Regions from separate parts of the Gluconacetobacter entanii genome, predicted to be linked through region 2. Evidence: riboswitches for the same ligand, from Rfam matches in the RefSeq annotation. Region 2 holds a riboswitch; each other region holds the start of a gene.

Region 1 (3,232 bases), on a different contig from region 2:
CTGCAGGACATCACGCGCCGTCGCGGCCAGCACCTTGGCCATATGGATCATGCCTTTATGCGCAATGCCGCTCTTGCCCTGCGCCGTCATCTGCCATGAATGAAGCTGCGTGCCGATGGCGCATGTAGCCCCCCATGCCTGCACCGTAGGCACCGCCCAGCTTACATCCCCCACATCGGTGGAGCCAAAGGGCGGCGGCACGAATTCACGTGGCGCGATCATCTGGCACAGCGGCGTATCATCGCGCGGGGGCACCCCGGCCGCCAGATAGGCCGCACGGATGTCCTGCGGGCTGAGGGTTTTCTGGATCTCCCGCGCGAAGTCATAATCCGCCTGTGCATAGGACGGCGGCCCAAGCCGGGTCAGGTTGGCACACAGCGTATCTTCCAGCGGCGTATTGCCCATCAGGTTGGAAACCGCGCTGACGACCGCTTCCTCCACCGTCGTTTCGGTCATCAGTGTCGCACCCTGCGCAATCGCACGCACCCGTTCGACCAGTTCACGCAACTGCCGCAGGTCATCGGCACGCACGAGATAGCGGATCGTCACCCGTGACTGCACCACGTTGGGCGCCTGTCCCCCCGCATCGATATAGGCATAATGCAGCCGTGCGGTCGATGGCATGTGTTCGCGCAGGTAATTGGCGCCAATATTCATCAGTTCCGCCGCATCAAGGGCGGAACGGCCCAGATGCGGCGCCGCGGCCGCATGCGACGCCCGTCCATGGAACGTGAAGTCGATCCGGGTATTGGCCAGTGACGCCGGATAGAACGGCCCCACGATCGACCCGGGATGCCATGACAGCGCGATATCGACATCATCGAACACGCCGTCACGCACCATGAAGGTCTTGGCCGCGCCCCCTTCCTCCGCCGGGCAGCCATAATAGCGCACCGTCCCGGGAATTCCCTTCTCCGCCATCCAGTTCTTCAGCGCCGTGGCCGCCAGCATCGCGCCACCACCCAGCAGGTTGTGCCCGCAGGCATGGCCGTTCTGCGTCTCCTCAAGGGGGCTGGAACACGCCACCCCGGCCTGCTGGCTCAGTCCCGGCAGCGCATCGAATTCGCCAAGGAAGGCGATGACCGGACCGCCTGCGCCTGCCTCCCCCATGACGGAGGTGGGAATTCCCGCAAGGTTGCGCGTGATGCGAAAGCCATTGCGTTCAAGCATGTCGCGCTGCGTCTCGACAGAGCGGTACTCGTCATAGGCCAGTTCGGGCGTATCCCATATGCGGTCGGCAAAATCGCAGAACGCCGCGCCAAGGGCATCCACACCGACCCAGATTTCATCGGCATTTTTCATGTTCTTCCCTCCCACCGCACACGGCTGGTTTCATATGCATTCCACGCCGGCATCACATATCGACGCCCGACAACGGGCCATACGGCAGGCCATGGAGTTCCCACCCCGCCGGAAGAACCATCGTGAAATCCGCGTCCTGATCCCAAGGTCACCACGACACACATCGGCAGACCGGGCCAGAAGACGCGACATTATACATTCCATACCCTGCGAGCCAGTCGGATGATCGACATCCGTTCCGGCACGCAGGCCACGCCGGCACGGCTTGACTTCCCCACGGGGGAAAACGCATCCTGCCGTCCGGCAATGGACTCTGCCCGGCTTTCCTGCTCGCAGGATGCCAAACCGCCCGCCGGGCTGATGATTCCTACCTCGCCATCATGGCAGCAGAGGGAGGAATCCGTACAGACGTCATGCGCCATACCCCACAACCATCCGTCACCACATGCCTGCCGGGGCATTGTCCCCGCAGCCAGGGCACCATTTCCAATTCCGTACAGGCATTTCCATCCATGACCCTTTCCCGGCTTATCGCGACATCGGTCGCGAACATGCGCGTCATTCTGAAATGGGGCTGCATCCTCGTGCCGATGTCGGCCTGCATTGGTACATTATGTGCGATATTTCTTTGGCTTCTGGATCAGGTTACAGCCTGCCGGATCGCCTATCCCGGCCTGTTATGGCTGCTGCCACTGGCCGGTGTCGCGGTCGGGTTGGCCTATCACGCGTTTGGACGGTGTGCCGAAGGCGGCAACAACCTGATCATCGACCAGATCCATGAACCCGGGGGCGGTGTTCCCCTGCGCATGGCGCCCCTTGTCCTGGTATCAACCGTCATCAGCCACCTGTTCGGGGCCTCCGTCGGCCGCGAAGGCACGGCGGTACAGATCGGCGGCAGTATTGCATCAGGCTTTGGCCACCTGTTCCGGCTTGATCCGCATGCCGTGCGGATTATCCTGACATCGGGCATAGCCGCGGGTTTCGGGGCCGTGTTCGGCACCCCCATTGCCGGCGCGATCTTCGCGCTTGAGGTCCTGAGCATCGGGCGGATCAATTACAGGCCACTGCTGCCTGCCGCGTTTTCCTCCATTTTTGCCGACTGGGCCTGCCATGGTTGGGGCATCCACCACACATCCTATCGCGTATCGTTCGCCGGTGCTCCCGACTGGGGCGGCAGCGTTTTCCATATGGCCCCTGTCCTGCTGGCCAAGGTCGGGCTTGCGGCGGTCTGCTTCGGACTTGCCAGCCTGCTGTTTGCCGAATCCGTTCATCGCCTGGCCCCCGTGATCCGCCGCGCCTGCCCTGTTGCATGGCTGCGTCCGGCCATCGGGGGCGTCGCAACCATCGCGCTGGTCTATCTTGTGGGGTCGCGTGACTATCTGGGCCTTGGCGTCGTCGCGGCGACGCAGGACGGGGCCTCGATCGTGAATTTCTTTCACACCGGCGATTATACGTGGAGTTGGCTGTACAAACTGCTGTTCACGGTCGTCGTACTGGCGACGGGATACAAGGGCGGAGAGGTCACCCCCCTGTTCTTTATCGGCGCGGGACTGGGCAATACGCTGTCCGGGCTTCTGGGCGTGCCTGTGGACCTGCTGGCCAGTGTCGGGTTTGTCGCGGTTTTTGCGGGTGCCGCCAATACGCCATTGGCCTGCACCTTCATGGGGATCGAACTGTTTGGGGCGACCAATATCGTCTATATCGCGACAGGCTGCTTTGTGGCCTACCTATGTTCGGGCCATTCGGGCATCTACCTGTCACAGCGGGTCGGGATCGCGAAACATGCCCACCCCATGATCGTGCCCGACATGCCCCTGCGTCAGGCCAGGACCGTTTGGGATAAATGGTGAGTATTTTTCCAGGGTCTGTTGGGAATTAACGCGAATTGATGATTGCGGCGGTGAGATAAATCATCGCTGCGAATGATCTG
Region 2 (3,232 bases):
ATGAAGGAATGCGACACGTTCCTGATGGTGGGATCATCATTTCCCTATAGCGAGTTCCTGCCAAGGCCGGGGCAGGCGCGTGGCGTGCAGATCGACATAAACGGCGCCAACCTGTCCCTGCGTTACCCGATGGAGGTCAACCTGCAGGGCGATAGTGCTGCGACCTTGCGCGCCCTGATCCCGCTGCTTCATCACAACAGTGACCGCTCATGGCGCGCCCATATCGAAAAGGAAGTGGCCCAGTGGTGGAAAGTGCTGGAAGCCCGCGCCATGACCGGTGCCCAGCCGCTTAACCCGCAACGCGTATTCTGGGAACTGTCACCCCGCCTGCCGGAAAATGCCATCATCACCGCTGATTCCGGCTCCGTCGCCAACTGGTATGCGCGTGACCTGAAAATGCGGCGTGGCATGAAGGCATCACTTTCAGGTGGTCTGGCCTCCCTCGGGGCGGGGACGCCTTATGCCATGGCGGCCAAGATGGCCTATCCCGAACGCACGGTCATTGCCTGCATGGGCGACGGGGCCATGCAGATGAACGGCCTGAATGTCATGATCACGATTTCCAAATACTGGAAGCAGTGGTCCAATCCCCGGCTGATCGTACTTGTGCTGAATAACCAGGACCTCAATCAGGTCACGTGGGAGGAGCGCATCCAGCTTGGCAGGGGCAAGACGGAATCAACCCAGTCCATTCCGGATTTTCCCTATCATCGCTATGCCGAACTGCTGGGGCTGAAGGGGATTTATGTTGATGACCCCGCACACGTCGCCACCGCATGGGAAGAAGCCCTGGGCGCCGACCGCCCTGTCATTCTTGAAGCCCGCACCGACCCCAACGTGCCGCCATTGCCGCCGCATATCACCCTGCAGCAGGCCAAGGCCTTCCTGACATCGCTCCCCACGGAACCGGAGCGGGCCAGTGTCATACTGGGTTCGGCAAAGGAAATGCTGGCGTCCCTGCTGCCAGCAGGAAAATCGTAAGGCGCCCGGGTTTACAGATCGACGGAAGGTGACGGCGCACTGGCATGCGATGCGGTGGTATGGGACCTGAAGGCAAGATGGCTGGACCTGCCGCTGGCGATCCTGCCGGGCGCGGGATCAGGCATGGAACCTGTCACCACGGGTAACTGACCGATTGCCGTAATTGGACCGGACAGAACAGGTAACGGAAATCAGGCGTTGGGAACACGTTAAATTGCGAGGAGACTTCAATACCTCATGTATATTGTCTTGACGGAAGAAGCAGACGTTCTCTATTACTTTGGAATACAGGGAGATGGGGTTCCTCCTTATAACCGCCATTTTGGCTGATGACTCCTGGCATAACGCGTGAAGCGCAAGCCGGAGGTATATCCAATGACAGCCCTTGTTTTTCCGCCAGCATTATCACCGCATGGTGCATCACGTCTGGTTCTGGTCCGCCATGGCGAGGTACCGGGCATCAAACCGCCCAGTTTCCGGGGGACGCAGGATCTTCCCCTGACGGATCGCGGCCGGGAGCAGGCCGCCCTGACAGCGCATTACCTGTCTGCGGCGCCTGATGTCAAAGTCGTTGCGTCCAGTCCCCTGTCACGCTGTGTCGAGACTGCCAGGGCCATTGCCGATCATCATGGTGAGAGTGTCTTCCCCATGACTGGCTTGACGGATTTCAATTATGGCGACTGGCAGGGGCACTCCCACAAGGATATCGCTGCGGCATATCCTCAGGATTACGACGCATGGATGCAGACACCTGATCTCGCGCGCATCCCCAATGGTGACACGCTTGAAACTGTTGCCCGACGTGCCGTAGAGGCTGCGAATGAAGCCCTTGCGCAGGCAGAAAACGGAACGGCCGTCATCGTAACACATGACAGCGTCATCAGGACATTGATACTCGCTATCTTACGCCTTCCCCTGCGCAATTACTGGAAATTTACGTCAGATCCCTGCGGTGTCAGCATCTTTACGCCGCGCTACGGCGAATGGTCCGTGGAACGTATCAACGAAAGTATCCACACCCGTAAGTAATTCTCCGGTTTTCCTGAATATCCCTGGACACGGAAAGGGTCTGCCATGGACGGGCAACTGAATGTGCGGCGGGTTCTCCTTGATGTTGACCTGTCCATGCGCGGCCCAACGCTGACTGCCGTTGCCGCGGCGATCCAGTCATCCCCCGGTGTGGCGGCCTGCAGCATTACCGTGACCGAAATCGACACGGAAACCATCGGAACGGATGTTACGATCGAGGGGGAGAACATGGATTACGAAAGTATTGTGGAGGCAATCGAAAAAACAGGGGCCGTGGTCCACAGTCTTGATCACCTTGCCACGGGCGACAGGCTTATCGAAAGCGTGCCACGACGCCGATGAGATCCGGCCAGCCCCTGCGATGGTTCCATGAAGTCGAGAACCGGCTTGATATCGTAGCGGGAACCGTGGACGGCATCCTGAATGCCCTGACGCTGGCATCACGCAGTTTCCTCGGTCATGGGCACGTCATAACGTACACGCTGGCATTTCGGGTGGGGATGGCCGCGGGTCTGACGACGCTGTTCGTATTTTTTGTTGCCCACTATGCACAGGAACGAACCGCACTTGTCGGTATTGAAAGGGAACTGAACCTGCGTCCAAGCAGGCATATGTCTGCCACGGCTTTGGGGCGGAAAGCGCTCGTCAATTCCGCGCTCGGTGCGGTGCTTGCGGCCGTCTGTGGACTGGCGGGGTCAATGACACCGCTTCTTCTGGCCATGATACTTCCCGGTCCTTCATGGCTGGGCCTTCTGGCGACGCTCGCGCTGCTGGCGCTTATGGGCGTCGCCCTGGCCGGAACGGTTCATGGGTCCCGTGCTGCGTGGGGCATGGCCCTGTTCGTGGGGGGCGGCGTGCTGGCCTATATCGGCCTTGAACTTGGTCTTGTTCAGTAAAACCGCCCCGGATTGCCGTCGTGGATATCCGGGCAGAAAGGGGACGTTTATTTCCGCGGAAGATCTGAATCATGCATGGGGGAGGCGTGGATGCTGGCAGAATGTCCGTTGACAGCTTCGGCGGATACATAGCCGAGGGCCGTGGCACCAAGGCACAGCACCACAGACAGGGTGACATTGAGCAGGGCACGGACCAAGGCGCCATCCCGGGCGAGGTCGATGGTCTGGAGGCTGAAAGACGAAAACGTCGTGTAACCGCCGCAGAGTCCTGCCATGACGATCAACCGGGTTTCGTTTGACGCCGGGAAGCGGGCATGGGCGGCCGT
Region 3 (3,232 bases), on a different contig from region 2:
TGACGGATCGAAAGAAATTACCCGCACCTCGGGACAGATTGCCACAGACGGCGCCTCTGCCCGGTGGCTGACGATCGGCTTCGACAATATTCGCGACCAGCTCTACACGGCGCTCACGCCCGGAGCTAATCACCCTTACATGGGGAACTGAGTTGTCCAATGCCGCGCGTGAAGTCGCTTGGGATATCAAGCGCGGCATCGGCATCGATGTTCAGTGATGGATCAACAATGGCAGCATCTCGTGGGCAAGAATGTCCTCGGTCACGCCTCCGAAAAGCCTTTCGAAGAAACGCGGATGCGTATAGGCGCCCATAACGAGAATATCCGCATTTGCGCGCAGTGCATGATCGCGAAGCGCGATCCCTTCACCGTCATCAATCCGAAAACGGTCGATACCGACACTGATGCCGGCATCCATCAACCGCCGGGCAGGATCAGGCATACATTCATCAGGGAGCGCTCCGATCAGGAAGGTCACGTGTTCGGCAGTCAGCAGCAACTTCCATGCCGCCGATAGTGCGGCATCCAACGCCCGGGACGGCTCCCACAGAATGACGGGACGAACGCCGATCGTCCGGGGCGCCTGCTCAGGAGCGATTAATACGGCGGCGTTGGCATCGAAAAGTGCTGCCATGAGAGTCTTTCTGGTCCGGTCGGGGTCGCTTGGCATGTGTCTGCCGACGACCACGAGATCGGCTTTCCGGCTTTGTTCGGCGACGATACTGCGAACGTCGCCTATCGCCTGGAGCCATTGTGCTGAGCCCGTGTCCGCGAGCGTCGTCATCCATCGCTCGGCGATGTCGCGCAAGGTACCACTCAAATTCTGTTCGCGCTTTTCGAACTCGGCGTGTTCGCTCTGCGTCTCGATGCCTTCGTCCTCAGACTGGAAGTCCGGATTGGTCTCCTGCCGCGGATGCAGGATCGTCACCTTGCAATCTTGCAAACGCACCATGAGGCTATCGACGGTGCGAAGGGTCTGGAGCGCCGGCCCAGGCCGATCGAGAATGGCCAGTATGTGCATGATAGATCTCCACTCCAAAGATAAACGACCTTCGGGACGAAGAGAGGCGCACATGTCTCCTCGTACCGATTGCGGCACAGAGGAGTCATCAGCCTTGCGGCGGTTTCAGGGGAACCCCATCCCCTTGTCCAGGACGACGAAATTCTGCTGTTCGCGCGTCATCGGGATTATGTGCGCCCGGCAGTGAGGGCGAGCAACAAAAAAGGAGGGCTGGCAGGTCACAAATACAGGAAACGGCTCTTCTCGGGATTAACCATGCCCCGACGGCGGCACCCTGAAGTAGCGCACTGCGACCGCTTTATGTTAACTCTCCCGACAAGGGGATGGAGCTCCCCCTTCAACCGCCCTCGCAAGGGCTGATGGCTCCTACCGCGACACAATGGCGGTGGGAGTGCGTCTGCATTTCGCCGCCCGAAACAGCGGGTTCCGTCCGAACTCGCGCAGAAAGGGAATGGCATGTCGTTTACAACCTGTCTTATCGTCATGGTCGGAGGCGCTCTCGGCACGTTGGCGCGTTACCTGGTTTCCGTCGCGGCCATGCCGATCAGCCGCTTCATCCCATGGGGCACGATCCTCCCCATCAACGCGCTCGGCTCGTTCGTGATCGGTTTCTTCGGCACGTTGACCCTTGCGGACGGGCGCTATCCGGTGTCGGAAAACATGCGTCTTTTCGTGATGATCGGGCTCTGCGGCGGCTATACGACGTTCTCATCCTTCAGCCTGCAGACGCTCGACCTGATCCGTAACGATGCCTGGGGGCGGGCGTCCGTGAACGTGGCTGCGTCGGTCATTCTCTGCATCGGTGCCGTGGCGCTGGGCCATATCACGGCCGACGGGTTCAACACGGGCGCCATCCGCATCGCCCAGACCGCAACCGAAGAAGACGCCTAACCGATAGGGCATCATGATCATGAATGGCTCAGGTGTGCCCCCTTGGTTGGTATGGGCTCTGTTATCAGCCGCCTTTGCGGCAATGACGGCAATCCTCGCCAAGCTCGGCGTTCAGGGGGTTGATTCTGATATCGCAACTTTCGTGCGCACGATCGTCATCGTCGTCGTGCTGGGAACGTTGCTTGCCCTCACCGGCAAGCTGCGCGCGCTAGACCCCATCGGTGGGCGGACGGTCCTCTTCCTCGTGCTGTCGGGTCTCGCCACGGGAGCATCATGGCTATGCTATTTTCGCGCGTTGAAGCTGGGCGATGCGGCGCGCGTGGCGCCTGTCGACAAGCTGAGTGTCGTTTTCGTGGCGATTTTCGGCGTCCTGGTCTTGGGCGAACATATGTCCGCCAAAGGCTGGGGCGGGGTTGTCCTGATCGCCCTCGGTGCTGTTCTCGTTGCCGTGGGCTAGGCACCGCGGCCATAACGCCGCATTGTTGCGCAACAGGGCCAATGAGTTTGTGGGGGCGTGCCTGTGCGCCGTGTTTGCCTGGTGCCTGACGGGTCCGGTGCACGCGCAGGGCGATCCCCAGGGTCTGAGCGCTAATTTACCCGTCAGGCTCAAGGACGCCTTTGTCACGCCGTCAGGACATGTCGCGCTGCAAACGGCCGAGCGCGTGAGTATAGCCGGCGACGGGCGCTACAGCGCGCGGGGTGGTCCGGCCATCAAGCTGGGGCTGCCCGGCCGGATCGAACTGAGCTTTGCGCCCGTGCGTCAGTTCGGCGACGCGTCAAGTGTTCATGGCAATCTGGCGGGCGCGGAAGTGGAATGGAACTTCCGCCAGCAGGGGCGCTACGTTCCGGCCATGCTCATATCGCTCATCCGCCAGGAGCCTTATGGGGGCGGCCATCAGGGACCACGCGACAGCGTCCAGTTCGTTGCGACGAAATCGCTTGGCCGTTCCAGGCAAGCGCCCAGGGTCGGCATAGAAATCGCCTGGACGCGATCCTTCAGGGTTCGGCCTGACGAGCGGCCGAAACGATGGATGGTCGGGATGGTCAGCTCGCATCTGATAGGGCCTCGAACTGCGCTGGTCGCCGATGTGGTGCGTCAGCAGCAAACCAGGCAACGACGCCTGTCGAGCTTCGTTGATATCGGCTTTAACCATATTCTGGAGCCGGCAGTAACAATAAGCGGTGGTCTCGGGGGCGGTGTCGCCAGCGATCGTGGAGCTGTGCGGGTTTTCATCGGCCTGAAATGGACCTCCGGGGTGATCTTTCAGGGGCTATGACCGAAGTCACATCGACGAGCGATCAAGAAAATCGAACGTTTCG

Evidence for each region. A riboswitch is a leader RNA that binds a small molecule or an ion and turns the genes downstream of it on or off. The one in region 2 is predicted to bind fluoride.
Region 1: another riboswitch for fluoride. It lies ahead of HNH97_RS06345 (voltage-gated chloride channel family protein); the one in region 2 lies ahead of HNH97_RS16260 (histidine phosphatase family protein).
Region 3: another riboswitch for fluoride. It lies ahead of crcB (fluoride efflux transporter CrcB); the one in region 2 lies ahead of HNH97_RS16260 (histidine phosphatase family protein).

Annotation. Positions count from the first base shown of each region.
Region 1 covers NZ_JABJWD010000034.1:14-3,245, reverse strand. Annotated here, with positions in the region: gene HNH97_RS06350 (M20 family metallopeptidase) at 1-1,302, opposite strand, end outside; fluoride riboswitch at 1,596-1,679, shown strand; gene HNH97_RS06345 (voltage-gated chloride channel family protein) at 1,815-3,152, shown strand.
Region 2 covers NZ_JABJWD010000117.1:31,291-34,522, reverse strand. Annotated here, with positions in the region: gene HNH97_RS16265 (thiamine pyrophosphate-requiring protein) at 1-981, shown strand, start outside; fluoride riboswitch at 1,264-1,327, shown strand; gene HNH97_RS16260 (histidine phosphatase family protein) at 1,357-2,010, shown strand; gene HNH97_RS16255 (DUF211 domain-containing protein) at 2,056-2,352, shown strand; gene HNH97_RS16250 (hypothetical protein) at 2,349-2,906, shown strand; gene crcB (fluoride efflux transporter CrcB) at 2,954-3,232, opposite strand, start outside.
Region 3 covers NZ_JABJWD010000107.1:8,861-12,092, reverse strand. Annotated here, with positions in the region: gene HNH97_RS15710 (thioredoxin domain-containing protein) at 1-151, shown strand, start outside; gene HNH97_RS15705 (universal stress protein) at 212-1,021, opposite strand; fluoride riboswitch at 1,094-1,154, opposite strand; fluoride riboswitch at 1,332-1,397, shown strand; gene crcB (fluoride efflux transporter CrcB) at 1,478-1,912, shown strand; gene HNH97_RS15695 (EamA family transporter) at 1,932-2,369, shown strand; gene HNH97_RS18035 (hypothetical protein) at 2,344-3,189, shown strand.